Regions from separate parts of the Mesorhizobium sp. M0514 genome, predicted to be linked through region 1. Evidence: riboswitches for the same ligand, from Rfam matches in the RefSeq annotation. Region 1 holds a riboswitch; the other holds the start of a gene.

Evidence for each region. Region 1 has a riboswitch for S-adenosylmethionine ahead of metX (homoserine O-acetyltransferase MetX). Riboswitches for the same ligand answer to the same signal wherever they lie in the genome.
Region 2: it holds a riboswitch for S-adenosylmethionine, as region 1 does, so the genes downstream of both, NKI61_RS00275 (O-succinylhomoserine sulfhydrylase) here and metX (homoserine O-acetyltransferase MetX) in region 1, are expected to answer to the same signal.

The regions. Positions count from the first base shown of each region.
Region 1 is NZ_JAMYQZ010000021.1:70,039-78,540, forward strand. Features, by position in the region: partial or broken gene NKI61_RS11575 (ABC transporter ATP-binding protein/permease) at 1-1,330, shown strand, start outside; gene NKI61_RS11580 (DUF1194 domain-containing protein) at 1,395-2,183, shown strand; gene NKI61_RS11585 (glycosyltransferase family 2 protein) at 2,235-3,170, opposite strand; gene NKI61_RS11590 (DUF1330 domain-containing protein) at 3,419-3,739, shown strand; gene metW (methionine biosynthesis protein MetW) at 3,747-4,361, opposite strand; gene metX (homoserine O-acetyltransferase MetX) at 4,358-5,527, opposite strand; SAM riboswitch at 5,588-5,665, opposite strand; gene hisC (histidinol-phosphate transaminase) at 5,791-6,900, shown strand; gene NKI61_RS11610 (prephenate/arogenate dehydrogenase family protein) at 6,905-7,840, shown strand; gene NKI61_RS11615 (sugar kinase) at 7,848-8,502, opposite strand, start outside.
Region 2 is NZ_JAMYQZ010000001.1:52,901-61,402, reverse strand. Features, by position in the region: gene NKI61_RS00300 (aspartate aminotransferase family protein) at 1-7, shown strand, start outside; gene argF (ornithine carbamoyltransferase) at 26-937, shown strand; gene NKI61_RS00290 (Hsp33 family molecular chaperone) at 1,046-2,077, shown strand; gene apaG (Co2+/Mg2+ efflux facilitator ApaG/CorD) at 2,264-2,656, opposite strand; gene NKI61_RS00280 (ceramide glucosyltransferase) at 2,878-4,029, shown strand; gene NKI61_RS00275 (O-succinylhomoserine sulfhydrylase) at 4,041-5,231, opposite strand; SAM riboswitch at 5,289-5,366, opposite strand; gene NKI61_RS00270 (2'-deoxycytidine 5'-triphosphate deaminase) at 5,507-6,601, shown strand; gene NKI61_RS00265 (ABC transporter substrate-binding protein) at 6,703-7,473, shown strand; gene NKI61_RS00260 (hypothetical protein) at 7,467-7,940, opposite strand; gene araD1 (AraD1 family protein) at 7,968-8,502, opposite strand, start outside.

The sequences.
Region 1 (8,502 bases):
CGTCGGCCTGCTGCAATCCTTCATCCTGCTGGTGTCGTTCGTCGGCGTGCTTTGGCAACTCTCGTCGGGCTTCGTCTTCCACATCAACGGCTGGTCGCTGGCGATACCGGGCTACATGGTCTGGGCCGCGTTCCTCTATGCCGGCATCGCCTCCTGGCTGAGCTGGCTGGTCGGGCGGCCGCTGATCCGCCTCAACAGCGACCGCTACACCCGCGAGGCCGAGCTGCGTTCCGGGATGGTGCGCGTCAACGAGAATGTCGACGCCATCGCGCTCTATCACGGCGAAGCCGATGCCAAGAGACGGCTCGAAATCGACCTTGGCACGGTGCTGGGCGCGATGCGAAACATCTACAAAGCGCAGATCAACCTTTCCTGGGTGACCGATACCTATGGCTGGATCACCGTGGTGGCGCCGATCCTTGTGGCATCGCCGGTCTATTTTTCAGGCGATATCAGCTTTGGCGGGTTGATGATGGCGGTCGGCGCCTTCAACCAGGTGCACTCGTCGCTGCGCTGGTTCATCAACAATATCGGCGGCATCGCCGACTGGCGCGCCACGCTGATGCGCGTTGCCGACTTCCGCATTGCGCTCGATGAAACCGATGTGTTGCACGACAAGGAAAAGCGCATCGAATTCGGCGATAACGCCAATGGCAGCCTGACCTTCGAGAAGCTCCAAGTGGCCTCGCCGGAGGGCTGCACCAAACTTTCAGACAGCCATGTCGAGATCCATCCCGGTGAGCGCGTCGTGATCACCGGCGACCCAGGCGCCGGCAAGACATTGTTCTTCCGCGCCATTGCCGGCCTTTGGCCCTGGGGCAGCGGGCGGATCGGCTTGCCGGCCGGAGAAACGCCGATTTTCGTGCCGCGTGTTCCGTATTTTCCTGCCGGCACGTTACGCGAAGTGCTGCATCCGAATGGCTCGGCGCCGGCTGGCGATGCTGATTTTGGGGCGGTGCTGGCCGAGGTCGGCCTCGAGCGGCTGTCATCCTCGCTCGACCGTTCCGCACGCTGGGAGCGTGAACTCAACGATGACGAACAGCGGTCGCTGGCCTTCGCCAGGCTGGCCTTGCGGCAGCCGAAATGGGTGATCATCGACGAAGCGATGGACGCGTTCGATGGTCCTTCGCTGCGAAGGGTACTGTCCATGCTGGAGAAACGCCTGCCGGAAACCGCGATCCTCAACATCGGGCGCGGACTGCACAATGGTCATTTCTTTCCACGCGCATTGAACATCGTGAAGGATACGGGTGCTGCGCCACTGAAACCCGCCCGAGTCAGGACCGGCGCCATCGACCCGCCGCCGAAAGCGGCCGTGCGGCGAAAGTAGAAGGGGCTTTATTTCGCCGCGATCGCGGCGAAGATTCACGGGTCGAAACGTCGGTGGTGCGGCCATGCTCGATGCGCTCAGCCTGCTTGCCTGCCTTGCCTGCACCACGCCCGTGGCTGCCCCGGCCGTTGCCGTGGATGTCGAACTGGTGCTGGCCGTCGACATCTCACAGTCGATGGACGAGAGGGAGTTCGCGCTGCAGCGCGCGGGCTATGTCGAGGCGCTCAGGCATCCCGATTTCATCAAGGCCGTGCGCTCGGGAACCACCGGGCGCATCGCGCTTGCCTATTTCGAATGGGCGGGCGTCGTGCGCGAGGATGGCGTCATCGCCTGGCAGGTGATCGACAGCGCAGAGAGCGCCAACGCCTTCGCCGACAGAATAGAAGCGCGGCCGTTCCGCAGCTTTCGCGGCACCTCGATTTCCGGTGCGCTTGCCTTCGGCGCCGGGCTGTTCGAGGGCACGGGGTTCGATGCGCCACGCAGCGTCATCGACATTTCCGGCGACGGTCCCAACAACACCGGGCTGCCCGTCGCCACGACACGCGATGCGGCGGTGGCCAAGGGCATCGTCATCAACGGCCTGCCGATCCTGATCAGCCCGTCGCCGACCTTCAGCCATCTCGACCAGTATTATGACGACTGCGTCACCGGTGGGCCCGGCTCCTTCGTGTTGCCGATCTATGCGGCCTCGGAATTCGCCACCGCCATACGCCGCAAGCTGATCCTGGAGGTGAGCGGCATCGCCGATGCGACCGTGGTCCCGATCGATGCCGCCGCACCCATGGACTGCCTACAGGGCGAACGCGACCGGCGGCTATATTCCGACCCATATCTGCCGGAACTCGACAAATGAGGTTTGAGGCAGTTCGGAGGGGAAAGCCGCTGCGCGGCTTGTCGGCAAACTTCAGGCCGGCCGTGCACCGTATTTGTCGCGAAATTCGGCATAGAGATCGCGGCGCCAGCGCCGGCCGCCGACATAGCCACGCAACAGCTGCGGCAGCGAATAGCCAAGCGCCTTCGACGACCGGTTGGCCATATAGCCGGAGAACGCCTGCGAAACCCTGCCCTTGAGTGCATCGGCGATGAGCTGCCGGGCGATCATGTAAGGCGGAATGTAGGGGTAGCGGTCGGCGATATAGGGGTGCTTGTCGATCAAGCTCGCATAGGCTTCGACATAGCCGTCCCGGCGACCGGAGATCGAATTCTCCGAGTTGTACTTTTTCCAGTCGATCACTTCGGACAGCTGCGCGCCGCTGCGACGGGCAAAGCGCAGCAACAATTCGCGATCCTGCATGCGCGTGACGTCACTGTCGTAGCCGCCGATGGCCAGCAGCGACTCGCGCCGGGCGGTGATTGCCGACCCGGCAATGAAGATGGTCTGCGCGACAAGGGCCCGCTCCAGCGAGTCGCGGCTCAGCAGCGCCTCGCGGTTGACGCAGTTGGTGCGGCGATTGCCCTTCAGCGACACGAAGGAACTGATCAGCACTTCGAGCGAGGGATTGTTGTCGAACTGCTCCAGCGTCCGCGCCAGGCGATCCGGCAAATAGACGTCGTCGGAATCGAGGAATGTCACCACCGGCGCCTGCGCCCGCTCGATGCCGGCATTGCGGGCGGCATTGGCGCCGCGCCATTTCGAGCCAACATAGATCAGCCGTGGATCGCGGATTTCGGCAAGTGCGGCTGCCGTACCGTCGGTCGAGCCGTCATCGACGACAATGTGTTCGAACCGGGGAAAATTCTGCGCCAGCACGCTCTCCACGGCGCGCACCACCTTGCTGCGGCGATTGTGCGTCGGTGTGATCACCGAGATCAGCGGAGCGAGGTCGGTTGCCTTGGACATGTTGCTTCGATTGTGCCCCGAAATGCCTGGAGGCCGGAGGTTTTGATGGTCGCCGTCCAAGCCTTACCCCGGGATGGTATTCGATTCGACGCTACAAAAAACCAGCGGCAATGTCATCACAAACTGTTGAGCCAGGACGCCGGTAAGCCGGCCGATTACCCCAGACGTAATCGACCGATGGCCATCATGTCTGCAGATTGCGCCAACGAAGCCGGTCGTCGGGCTTCGATCTCACAGGGAGTTCAGCCATGGCCGCCTACGCCGTCGCCCATATGCGTCAAGTCACAATGGGCCCGCAGATTGTCGAGTATCTGCAGAGGATCGACGCCACATTGGAGCCGTTCGGCGGCCGCTTCCTTGTCCACGGCGGCGACATGGACGTGGTCGAAAACGAATGGCCCGGGCATCTGATCGTCATCGAGTTTCCGGACAGGGCGCATGCGTGGGGCTGGTACGATTCATCAGCCTATCGGGAGATTCTGGCCTTGCGCACCGACAACTCCCACGCCGATGTGATCATCGCCGATGGCGTTCAGCACCCGCACAAGGCGACGGACGTGCTGGAATAGGGGCAAACTACCGCTTCAGCAAGAACACCGCTTGCTGGCCGAAGAAATTCCAGAACCACCATGGCATCGACAGGCCGATCTTCTGGCCGTTGCCGTCGAGCGCGGTGGCTTTCTCGACCGAAGCGCCGAGTTCCTCGACCAGATTGACGAAGTCGCGGATGGTGCAGAAATGGATGTTGGGCGTGTCGTACCAGGAATAGGGCAGGTCCGCGGTCACCGGCATCCGGCCATTGACGAACAGCGACAGCCGCACCCGCCAGTGGCCGAAATTGGGGAAGGAGACGATGGCGCGGTTGCCGATTCGCAGCAGCTCGTCGAGCACCAGCTTCGGGTTGCGGGTCGCCTGCAGCGTCTGAGACAGGACGACGAAGTCAAAACCCTTGTCCGGATAGAATTCGAGGTCGGTATCGGCATCGCCCTGGATGACCGAGAGACCGCGCGCCACGCATTCATTGACGCCGCGCTGCGACAGCTCCAGCCCGCGGCCGTCGACCTGCTTGGTCTCCTGCAGGAGTTCGAGCAGCAGGCCGTCGCCGGAGCCGACATCGAGCACCCGCGACTGCGGCGGTATCAGGTTGGCCACGACTTCGAGGTCGACGCGCTGGCTGCCATTGACGCTCATGAGGCGAGCCCCCTTGCGCGGGCCGCCGAGCCGATGAAGCCCTTGATGGCGGCAAACAGTTCGGGTTCATCGAGCAGGAAGGCATCATGGCCGCGGTCGGTGTCGATCTCGACGAAGGAGACGGAGGCGCCGGCGGCGTTGAGCGCATGCACGATCGAGCGGCTCTCCTCGGTCGGGAACAGCCAGTCCGAGGTGAAGGACACCAGGCAGAAGCGGGTCTTGGTCCCGGCAAAGGCATCTGCCAACCGGCCGCCATGGTCGGCGGCGAGGTCGAAATAATCCATCGAACGGGTCATGTAGAGGTAGGAGTTGGCGTCGAAGCGGTCGACGAATGTCATGCCCTGGTGGCGCAGATAGCTTTCGATCTGGAAATCTGCGTCGAAACCGAAGGTCAGTGCTTCGCGGTCCTGCAGATTGCGGCCGAATTTCCGATGCAGGGCGGCTTCCGACAGATAGGTGATGTGGGCGGCCATGCGCGCCACGGCGAGCCCCTTTTCCGGGCGCTTGCCGTGCTCGAAATATTTGCCGCCATGCCAGTCCGGATCGGCCATGACGGCCTGCCGGCCGACCTCGTGGAAGGCGATGTTCTGCGAGGAATGGCGTGCGCCTGTGGCGATCGGCAGGGCCGAGAAGACGCGCTCGGAATAGCACGATGCCCATTCCAGCACCTGCATGCCGCCCATCGAGCCGCCGAGCACGCAAAACAGCTTTTCGATGCCGAAATGGTCGACCAGCATCAATTGCGCCCGCACCATGTCGCGGATGGTGATGATTGGCAGGTCGAGGCCGTAGGGCTTGCCGGTGGCGGGATTGGTCGAGGCCGGACCGGTGGAGCCGAGGCACCCGCCGATGACGTTGGAGCAGATGACGAAGAAGCGGTTGGTGTCGATGATCTTGCCGGGACCGATCAGCACTTCCCACCAGCCGGGCTTGCCGGTCACCGGATTGGTGTTGGCGACATGCTGGTCGCCGGTCAGCGCGTGGCAGACCAGGATGGCGTTGGTGCGGGCATCGTTGAGGGTGCCATAGGTCTGGTAGGCGATCTGGAACGGCGACAAAAGCGTGCCGGCGTCGAGCTTCAGCGGCTTGTCAGGGCCAAAACGCAACACCGGGCTCGACGGGCTGTCGGCCTCGTTGTTGGTTTTTGTAGCGCGGAGCGCGGCCATGTGACTCTCCTTGCCCGCCGTCAGGCAATAAAAAACCGGCAATGCGATCGCAAAGCCGGTTACGTCACGCAAACGGCCCTTTAGCGAGTTGTTTAACGTGGCTGCAAGCCGACCGGCCAAATCACCACGGAACTGTTGCGTTCTTCTAGAACTCGTGCGGCCCGGCGTCAACGGCCAGCTATGCCCGCCTCTCGACATTCGCGGCTACGGCTTGTATTTCCGCTGCGGCCTCCGGACGGAGGCATTCTGGATGGATTTGCGACATGGACAAGACAGCGGGCAAGGCACGGCCGACGCCCCGCGCGGGCATCATGGACATCGACGCCTATGTACCGGGCAAGAGCACGGCACCTGCCGGCGTCGCCAAGGTCCATAAATTGTCGTCGAACGAGAACCCGCTCGGCCCGTCGCCGAAGGCGATCGAGGCCGCGCGCGAAGTGGCCAGCAAGCTTGATGTCTATCCCGACGGCACCGCCCGCCGGCTGCGCGAGGCGATCGCCGAGGTGCACGGCCTCAACCCGGCAAACATCATCTGCTCCAACGGTTCCGACGAGATACTTGGCCTGCTGGCGCAGACCTATCTTGCGCCAGGCGATGAGGCGATTTTTACCGAACATGCCTTCATGGTCTACAAGATCTACATTCAGTCGGCGGGGGCCAAGCCGGTTGCTGTGAAGGAAACCGAGGAGCGCGCCGACGTCGACGCGATCCTGGCCGCGGTGACGCCGCGGACCAAAATCATCTTCCTCGCCAATCCCAACAACCCGACCGGCACCTATCTGCCGTTCCAGGAGGTCCGCCGCCTGCATGCCGCGCTCCCAGGCAACGTGCTTCTGGTGCTGGACGCGGCCTATGCCGAGTATGTCAGGCGCAATGACTATGAGGCAGGTATCGAGCTGGCGGGCAGCGCGCAGAATGTGGTCATGACCCGCACCTTCTCCAAGCTCGGCCTTGGCGGCGCGCGCATCGGCTGGATGTATGGCCCACTGCACATCGTCGATGCCATCAACCGCATCCGCGGCCCTTTCAACGTCAACGCAACAGCGATCGAGGCCGGCATTGCCGCCATCCGCGACCGCGCCCATGTCGAGCGCAGTTCGTTGCACAACGAGACCTGGCTTACCTGGTTGAATGAAGAACTGACGAAGCTTGGGCTGCGCGTGACGCCCAGCGTCGGCAATTTCGTCCTCATCCACTTTCCCGACGACAAGAGGCATTCGGCTGAGGCGGCGGACGATTACCTCACCCAGCGCGGCTATATATTGCGGCGCGTTACCGGCTATGGCTTTCCCAATGCGCTGCGCATGAGCGTCGGCACCGAAGAAGCAAATCGCGGCGTCATCGATGCCCTCACGACATTCCTGAAAAGCTGAAACAATGACAGCACCGATGTTTGAAAAGATCGCGCTGGTCGGCATCGGCCTGATCGGCTCGTCGCTGGCCCGCATCATCCGCCGCGAGGGCCTGGCCCGCCATGTCGCCATCGCGACGCGCAGCCCGGCCACGCTGGCGCGGGCGAAGGAGCTCGGTCTTGGCGAGAGCTACACCACCTACGCCAGGGAAGCGGTCCGCGACGCCGACCTGATCATCGTCTCGGTGCCAGTGGGGTCGTCGGGCGAGGTGGCGCAAGAGATCGCAGCGGCGCTGAAAAAAGGCGCCATCCTCACCGATGTCGGTTCGACCAAGGCCTCCGTCATTGCGCAAATGCAGCCCTATGTGCCGGACGGCGTGCACTTCATTCCGGGGCACCCGCTGGCGGGTACGGAGAAATCGGGCCCGGATGCGGGTTTCGCCGAGCTGTTCGAAAACCGCTGGTGCATCTTCACGCCGCTGCCGGGAACCGATCCGGCCGCGCTGGAAAAGCTGTCGGAATTCTGGCGGCGCTGCGGCTCCAACATCGACACGATGGACCCGCAGCATCATGACATGACGCTGGCCATCGTTTCGCATCTGCCGCACATCATTGCCTACAACATCGTCGGCACGGCCGACGATCTGGAATCGGTGACCAAGTCGGAAGTGATCAAATATTCGGCTTCCGGTTTCCGCGACTTCACCCGTCTGGCCGCCTCCGACCCGACCATGTGGCGCGACGTGTGCCTGCACAACAAGGATGCCATCCTGGAAATGCTGGCGCGCTTTTCGGAGGACCTCGCCTCGCTGCAGCGGGCGATCCGCTGGGGCGACGGCGACAAGCTGTTCGACCTGTTCACCCGCACCCGGGCCGTTCGCCGTTCGATCATCGAGGCCGGCCAGGATATCGACGTGCCGGATTTCGGCCGGCAGGCGGTCGAGCACCCGGTGAAAAGTTAAATCTGTTTCAGACGGGCCAGGTCGCCGCGACCATGGCCATTGTCTCGGCCCGGTCCGGCGCGCCCAGCCGGCCGCCGAAGCGCTGGCATTTGAGCGCGGCCGCCGCGCTGGCAAAGCGCAAGGCCTGCTCGATAGGCATGGCTTCGGCAAGCCCGACGGCAAAGGCACCGTGAAACACGTCGCCGGCGGCAAGCGTGTCGACCGCCTTGATCTTCGGCGCCGCGATGTGGCGCACGCATCCGGCGGACCGGTCATGCCACCAGCTTCCCGCGGCGCCGCCGGTCACCGCGACAAAGGCGTCTGTGCGGCTGGCGAGGTCGGCGCAGGCGGTTTCGGGATTCAGCGCGTGGCCGCAGACGATGCGTGCAGCCGTCTCCGAAGCGACGATGTGCGACGCCAGCGGCAACAGACGCTCCAGCACCTCCAGCGGCGCCGTGTCGGCGTCGAGGATTGCCGGGCAACCGGCGTCGCGCGCGGCGGTCAAGGCAAGAGCGGCGGCGCCCGGCCAGCGCACATCGACCAGCACGGCATCGAAGCCGGAAAGATCGGCGACAGGCACCGCCTCGGGGTCGGCCTGCGCCTTTGGGTCGTAGAAGGGCACGATGATGCGCTCGCCATGAGCGTCGACCAGGATCGCGGCCAGCGCCGAGCGGGCGCCTTCG
Region 2 (8,502 bases), on a different contig from region 1:
GAAGTAATCCCGAGAACCATTCCCGATGAGCCTTCGCCATTTCACCGATCTTTCCGCCGTTTCCGAAGGCGATCTGCGCCTGATGCTGGACGATGCGGTGGTGCGCAAGGCGCGCCTCAAGGCCGGCGAACGGACCAAACCGCTCGAAGGCAAGGTGCTGGCCATGATCTTCGACAAGCCGTCGACGCGCACGCGCGTGTCCTTCGACGTCGGCATGCGACAGCTCGGCGGCGAGACCATCATGCTGACCGGCACCGAAATGCAGCTCGGCCGCTCCGAGACCATTGCCGACACCGCCAAGGTGCTGTCGCGCTATGTGGACGCCATCATGATCCGCACCACGTCGCATGAGCGGCTGCTCGAGCTGACCGAGAATGCCACGATTCCGGTCATCAACGGGCTGACCGACGACACCCATCCCTGTCAGCTGATGGCCGACATCATGACCTTCGAGGAGCATCGCGGTCCGGTTGCCGGCAAGACCATCGCCTGGACCGGCGACGGCAACAACGTGCTGCATTCGCTGCTCGAAGCTTCGGCGCGGTTCCGCTTCAACCTGAACGTCGCAGTGCCGGAAGGCAGCGAGCCGGCGCAAAAGCACATCGACTGGTCGAAGTCCAATGGCGGCAAGCTGCACTTCACCCGCTCGCCCGAAGAGGCCGTCGACCAAGCCGACTGCATCGTCACCGACTGCTGGGTGTCTATGGGCCAGGAACACCGCGCCCGCGGCCATAATGTCTTCTCGCCCTATCAGGTCAATGCGGCGCTGATGGCCAGGGCCAAGCCCGACGCCCTGTTCATGCACTGCCTGCCGGCGCATCGCGGCGAGGAAGTCACCGACGAGGTCATCGACGGTCCGCATTCGGTGGTCTTCGACGAAGCCGAGAACCGGCTCCACGCCCAGAAGGCGGTTTTGGCCTGGTGTCTGGGCGCTTGATCTCCAGGCGCTTGATCTCCAAGCGCTTGATCCGGGGCGACGCGATGCCTATTTGCGCCCCATCACGCAAATCAAGCGCGTTTGGACGCATGCACCCCTCCGGGCCGCATGGCCGCGCCCTGGAGCTTTGTCATGTTGGAAACGCATCAAGTGACTGAACATCACCCCAAACTCGGCGAGTTCGGCTATGCCGGCGACGATCATGTCGTGCCCTTCGAGGTAGGCCCGCTCGACGTGCGCGGCCGCACCGTGCAGCTCGGGCCGATGCTCGACGCCATCCTCAACCGTCATGACTATCCCGAGCCGGTCGCCCGCCTGCTGGCGGAAGCCTGTGTGCTGACGGTGCTGCTCGGCACCTCGCTCAAATTCGAGGGCAAGTTCATCCTGCAGACCCGCACCGACGGGCCTGTCGACATGCTGGTCGCGGATTTCTCCACGCCCTCGGCATTGCGCGCCTATGCGCGCTTCGATGCCGACCGGCTGGAGGCCCTGGTGGCCGCAGGCCAGACCTCGCAGCAGACGCTGCTGGGCAGCGGCGTTTTGGCGCTGACCATCGACCAGGGGGCGCACACGCAGCGCTATCAGGGCATCGTCCAGCTCGACGGCGAGACGCTGGAAGACGCCGCGCGCACCTATTTCCGCCAGTCGGAGCAGATCCCGACCGACCTCAGGCTGTCGGTGGCCAAGCTGCTGACGCCCGGCCCCGGCGGTGCGCGCGAGCAGTGGCGCGCCGGCGGTATCCTGGCGCAGTTCCTGCCGCAGTCGCCCGAGCGCATGCGCGTGCCCGACATTTCGGGGGGCGACGGCGATCCGCGCGACGTGATGAACGAGCCGGCCGACAATTCTTGGCGCGAGCTGGTGGCGCTGCTCGGCACCATCGAGCCGACCGAGCTGATCGACCCGACCATCGGCGCCGAGCGGCTGCTCTACAGGCTGTTCCACGAACATGGCGTGCGCGTCTTCGGCGGCGTGCCGGTTGCCGACCAATGTTCCTGCTCAAGGGACAAGATACGCGGCATCCTCGAGGGGTTTTCCGCGCAGGAGATCAAGGACAGCACCGAAGATGGCGGCATCCACGTCGCCTGCGAGTTCTGCTCGAAGCAGTACGACTTCGACCCGGCGGAGTTTGCAACTCAGTAGCATCTCTTCCTTCTCCCCGTTCACGGGGAGAAGGTGCCCGAAGGGCGGATGAGGGGCAGCGCGAACTTTGGTGAATGGCCGCGCATAGCCTACGTCATGTGCGTGGAAGATAACCTCATGAGTCCGGCGTCGCCCCTCATTGCACTGCCGGGCATTTCTCCCCGTATAGAGATGGGGAGAAAACCCCTAATTCACCGTCCGCCGCGTCCCCGGCAGATCCAGCGAAAACGCGGGAATAGCGACGTCGAACGTCTCGCCCTTTTTGTTGCGCATGGTGTAGTGGCCGACCATGATGCCGGAGGGCGTCGAGAGCGGGCAGCCTGACGTGTATTGATAGCTGTCGCCCGGATTGAGCTCAGGCTGGTCGCCGACCACGCCGGCGCCGCGCACTTCCTCGATCCGGCCGCTGCCGTCGGTGATGTGCCAGTAACGCGACATAAGCTGCACGAAATCGTCGGACTGGTTGTCGATCGTCACCTGGTAGCCCCAGACATAACGGTTCTCCGCCGGGTCCGAGCGGTCCTCCAGGTAGAACGGTCTGACCTGCACTTCGATGTTGCGCGTGACGGCGCGATACATGGGCTGCTCCGGTTGCGCGGCAAGGAACATTTGTCGCGCTATGCGGTTTGATACGCGCACAACGGCATGTCCTGCCAGCCTCAAAGCGGAGGTGCCGACAAACAATGTCATTTAAGTGACACATGACAGTGTTGGTGTGCGCAAACCTTGCCGGCGACTCAAGGCCCATCTGTCGACTGACAAAGCAGCCGCGAGCGGCCTTTCCGGAGTGACCAGATCTCATGGAACTAGCTCTCACAGCCGCCTTCGCTTCCTCCGCTTTGCTTCATTCCAATCTCGCCAGCATCCTGCTTGCTTCGTCGAAACTGCAAGCGCGTCGCCTTATCCCTCCGCCGTCCGACGAGCAGCCACCGGTCTCGATCGTCGTGCCGTCGCGCGGCGTGGAGCCGTTCACACAAGAGACGCTGCAGCGAGCCTTCTCGCTCGACTGGCCGCGCTACGAACTGATCTTCTGCGTCGCTCACGCCGACGATCCCGTCGTCAAACTGATAAACAGGGCGATCGTCCTGTTTCCCAACGTGCCGGCCCGGCTGCTGATCGGCGACGACCGCGTCAGCAGCAACCCGAAGCTCAACAACTGCGTCAAGGGCTGGGAAGCGGCGCGCAATCATTGGGTTATTCTGGCGGATTCCAACGTGCTGATGCCTAGGGATTACGTCCAGCACCTGATGGCGGCCTGGCGTACCAATACCGGGCTTATCTGCTCGACGCCGATCGGCTCGCGGCCGGAAGGCTTCTGGGCCGAGGTCGAATGCGCGTTCCTCAACACGCTGCAGGCGCGCTGGCAATATGCCGGCGAGGCGCTTGGCCTCGGCTTTGCCCAGGGCAAGAGCATGCTGTGGAACAAGCCGATGCTCGATACCAATGGCGGTATCCGCGCGCTGGCCGCCGAGATCGCCGAGGATGCTGCTGCAACCAAGCTGGTCAACGGACTGGGCCTGCGCGTCAATCTCGTTGCCTCGCCTTTCGAGCAACTACTGGGGCAGCGCCGACTTGCCGACATCTGGTCGCGTCAGGCGCGCTGGGCGCGGTTGCGCCGCGTCACTTTCCCGCTGTTTTTCGCACCCGAGATCCTGACCGGCGTCGCCGTGCCGTTGGCGTTGGCGCTGGTGGCGGCCGCAAGTGCCGGCATCAGCCTGCCGGCCACGGTGTTGGCCGTGCTGACGGCGGCCTACATTCCCGAATGCGCGCTGGCCGCGGCCAAGGGCTGGCACCTGTCGCTGCGCATGGTCCCGGCGATGATGGTGCGCGACATGATGCTTCCCGCCATCTGGGCGCGCGGCTGGCTGAGCGGCGCCGTCGACTGGCGCGGCAACATCATGACCATCGGCACCAAGACGGCCGAACTGGAAGAGGTTTCGTCGGGAGCGTGACGCCTCGCGGCCTATCCGGCTGCCTTCAGCGCCTGCGCAACGTCCTCCAGCAGATCGTCCGTATCCTCAAGACCGACCGACAGCCTGAGCGTTCCCGGCCCGATGCCAAGCTCGGCGCGAGCTTCGTCGCTGAGGTTCTTGTGCGTGGTGGTCGCCGGATGGGTGATCAGGCTCTTGGCGTCGCCGAGATTGTTGGAGATCAGCACGATGTCGAGCGCGTTCTGCAAGGCGAAGGCCGCCTGCTTGCCGCCCTTGACGTCGAGGCAGATCAGCGTCGATCCGCCTGTCATCTGCTTCTTGACGATGTCGGCCTGCGGGTGGTCGGCGCGGCCGGGATAGATGACGCGGGCGATTTCCGGCCGTCCTGCCAGGAAATCCGCGATCTTGGCCGCGCTTTCCGTCTGCTGGCGCACCCGAACCGGCAGCGTCTCCAGGCCCTTGAGCAGCGTCCAGGCGTTGAACGGCGACAGGCTCGGGCCGGTGTGGCGGAAATAGTCGTGCAAATTCTCGTCGATCCATTTCTTGTCCGACAGGATGATGCCGCCGAGACAGCGTCCCTGGCCGTCAATGTGCTTGGTCGCGGAGTAGACGACGATATGGGCGCCGAGCTGCAAGGGCTTCTGCTGCAAGGGCGTGGCAAAGACATTGTCGACGATCAGCCTGGCGCCGATCGAGGTGGCGAGCGCCGCCACCGCTGCGATGTCGACCACTTCCAGCGTCGGATTGGTCGGGCTTTCCAGGAAGAACAGTTTCGTGTTCGGCCGCACCGCCTTTTCCCAGTTGGCGATGTCGGTGCCGTCGACCAGCGTTGCCTCGATGCCGTATTTCGGCGCCAGCGTCTCCACCACCCAGCGGCAGGAGCCGAACAGCGCGCGCGCCGCAACGATATGGTCGCCGGCCTTGGCGCTGCACAGGAGCGCTGCCGTCACCGCCGCCATGCCGGACGCCGTTGCGCGCGCATCTTCGGCACCCTCCAGCGCGCACATGCGCTTTTCGAACATGTCGACGGTAGGGTTGGCATAGCGCGAATAGATGAAGCCCGGCTCCTCGCCCTTGAAACGGGCCTCGGCAGCCTGCGCCGTCTCGTAGACATAGCCTTGGGTGAGGTACATCGCTTCGGACGTCTCGCCGAACTGGGAACGCAGCGTTCCCCCGTGCACGAGTGCGGTCTGAGGTTTCCAGTTACGCTTCTTGGTGCTCATGGCTTTTGTTCCAGACACAAAAAAACCGGCCGCGAAAGTCGCAACCGGTCCATATGGCCTTGCGGCCCGACGGTCCTTTAGCGACTTGTTTAACGTGGCTGCAAGCCGACCGGCCAAATCACCACGGGATAACCACCCTTTAGACCTCACCTGCGCTTGCGTCAATTGCCGGCTTCATTAAGAGGTTTGTACCAGGCAGGTTCCGCAATAATATCCAGCGGTTTTGCGGCAAGAACCTGCCACAAAGAGACCGACCTTGGAGCGGAGCCAGCCTTTTGCGGCAGACAGGCATTCTTCCCGATCAGGACATTTCCGCGCTGTTTCAGTCCGGCGCGCTGAAGTCGCCGCGCGCGCTCGATGTCGACCAGGTGCAGCCGGCGAGCCTCGATCTCAGGCTCGGCGACAAGGCTTTTCGCGTGCGCGCCTCCTTCCTGCCGGGTCCCGATCATCTGGTGGCCGACAAGCTTCACCGGCTGAAATTGCACGAATTCAGTCTCGCCGAGGGCGCGGTGCTGGAAACCGGCTGCGTCTACATCGTGCCGCTGCTCGAAAGCCTGGCGCTGCCCCCAAACGTGTCGGCCTCGGCCAACCCGAAGAGCTCGACCGGCCGGCTCGACATCTTCACCCGGGTGATGACCGATCGCGGCCATGAGTTCGACAAGATCGCCCCCGGCTATCACGGGCCGCTTTATCTCGAAGTCAGTCCACGCACCTTCCCGATCGTCGTACGCGCCGGATCGAGGCTGTCGCAGATCCGCTTTCGCACTGGCAACGCGCTGTTGTCGGAGGCAGAACTGAACGAATTGCACCGCGCCGAGATGCTGGTGGCGACCGAGCCGCCCAACATTTCCGGCGGCGGCATTGCGCTGTCGATCGATCTTGACGGCGACCAGAACGGCCTGGTCGGCTATCGCGGCAAGCATCACACCGGCTTGGTCGATGTCGACAAGCGCGCCGCCCAGGATGCCGTCGATTTCTGGGAGCCGCTCTATAAGAGCGGCGCCGGCGAACTGGTGCTCGACCCGGACGAGTTCTACATCCTGGTCAGCCGCGAAGCCGTGCACGTGCCGCCGCTCTACGCCGCCGAGATGACGCCCTTCGATCCGCTGGTTGGCGAATTCCGTGTTCACTATGCCGGCTTCTTCGATCCGGGCTTCGGCCATTCGGCCTCAGGCGGCACCGGCAGCCGGGCGGTGCTCGAAGTGCGCAGCCACGAAGTGCCGTTCATCCTCGACCACGGCCAGATCGTCGGCCGGCTGGTCTACGAACACATGCTGAAGCGGCCGCAGGCGCTTTACGGCACCGATCTCGGCTCGAATTACCAGGCGCAAGGCCTCAAGCTCTCCAAGCATTTCCGCCCCGCCGGCTGAACCTTCGATCACCGTCAGGCAAAATACTTGCCTGCGCTGCCTCACCATGCTTGGCTGCCTTTCGGTGGCCGGCAAGAGAACGGCGCGCAAGGGGAACCAAAATGCAGATTTCAAGATGGATCATATCGGCAGCGGGCGCTGCCATGCTGGTGATATCGGCCGGCTCGCTGGCTGAGGCGCAGGAGAAATTGAAGATCGGCACCGAGGGCGCTTATCCGCCCTTCAACACCATCACCGCGGACGGCAAGATCGAGGGCTTCGACATCGACATTGCCAATGCGCTGTGTGCGCAGATGAAGGTCGAGTGCGAGATCGTCACCCAGGACTGGGACGGCATCATCCCGGCGCTGCAGGCGAAAAAGTTCGACGCCATCATCGCCTCGATGAGCATCACCGAGGAGCGCAAGAAACAGGTCGCCTTCACCAACAAATACTACACGACGCCGCTGGCGCTGGTGGCGCCCAAGGACAGCGACCTCACTTCCACCGAACCGGCAGCCCTTGCCGGCAAGACGGTGGGCGCGCAGGCCTCGACCACCCAGGCCGACTATGCGCAGGACGCCTATGGCAAGGCCGGCGCCGAGGCGAAACTCTACCCCACCCAGGAAGAGGCGATCACCGACTTGCAGAACGGCCGTCTCGACGCCGTCATCTCCGACAAATTCGTGCTGATGGACTGGCTGAAGAAGGCGAGCGACGGCTGCTGCAAGCTTGTCGGTGACGTCAAGGGCACCGAGACGCAAGCCGGCATCGCTGTCCGCCTGGAGGACACGGCACTTCGCGACAAGCTCAACGCGGCGATAGACGCCATTGTCGCCGACGGCACTTACAAGAAGATCCAGGCCAAGTATTTCGATTTCGATATCTATTGAGTCCCGTCCGCCGGCGTCAGCCGCGAAAGAGATACGATTTCGCGGCGCCAAGGCAGGCATGAAAATGGCCGATAAACAGCAGTTCGCGTGCGGCCAAACGTTTCCTGCCCCAAAAAGCCTTCGGTCAGTTTGACCTCGTCGAGCGAAGCGTTTGAGCCGCGCTTCAAGGGGAACAACTGCTTGTCGAGGCAACCGAGGACATGGGCCTTGGCGGAGTCGATGCCGCAGACCTTGCCATTGTTGTTCAGCCTGTCGCTGCGAAGCGCTGATGTCATGTGATCCGTGTTGCGCATCAGAAAGCTCACCTGGGCTTTCGAATAGCCGGTTGCTAGAAGACGGCTCGTCATCGCCAAACGGGCTTCACGATAGGACTTCGGGCTGCACTGGCCGGCGCTAAAGGCCACCGACGGTTGGGTCAGGAACAGGGCCACGCCCGTGAACACAATGACAAGCCGCATTCCGTTCATTTCCGGCTCCCAAATTGTGATGCTGCCTCAAAGCGCCTTCACCGCCACCTTAACCGGCTGCTCAATCTCCAGCGGGTTGCGCAGCGGCAGGCCGAAATCCGCGGCCTCGATCTCGAAAACGTCGCCGGCCTGAGTCTTGATGCCGTCGGCAAAGGACAGCGTCGCCGTGCCGAACATGTGCACATGCACGTCGCCCGGCTGGCGGAAGGCCGAATATTTGAAGTGATGATGTTCGAGATTGGCGATTGTGTGCGACATGTTCGCTTCGCCCGACAGGAACGGCTTTTCCCACAGCAAATTGCTGTCGCGATAGATTCGCGATGAGCCCCTGACGTCGGCCGGCAGGTCGCCGATCAGGATTTCCGGCCCGAACGAGGCGTTGCGCAGTTTGGAATGGGCCAGGAACAGATAGTTCACCCGCTCGGTAACATGATCGGAAAACTCGTTCGACAGCGTGAAGCCGACGCGGAACGGCGCGCCGTCGTCGCCGATGACATAGATGCCGGCGATTTCCGGCTCCTCGCCGGCGTCCTGCGCAAAGGCCGGCGACATCAGTGCGGCG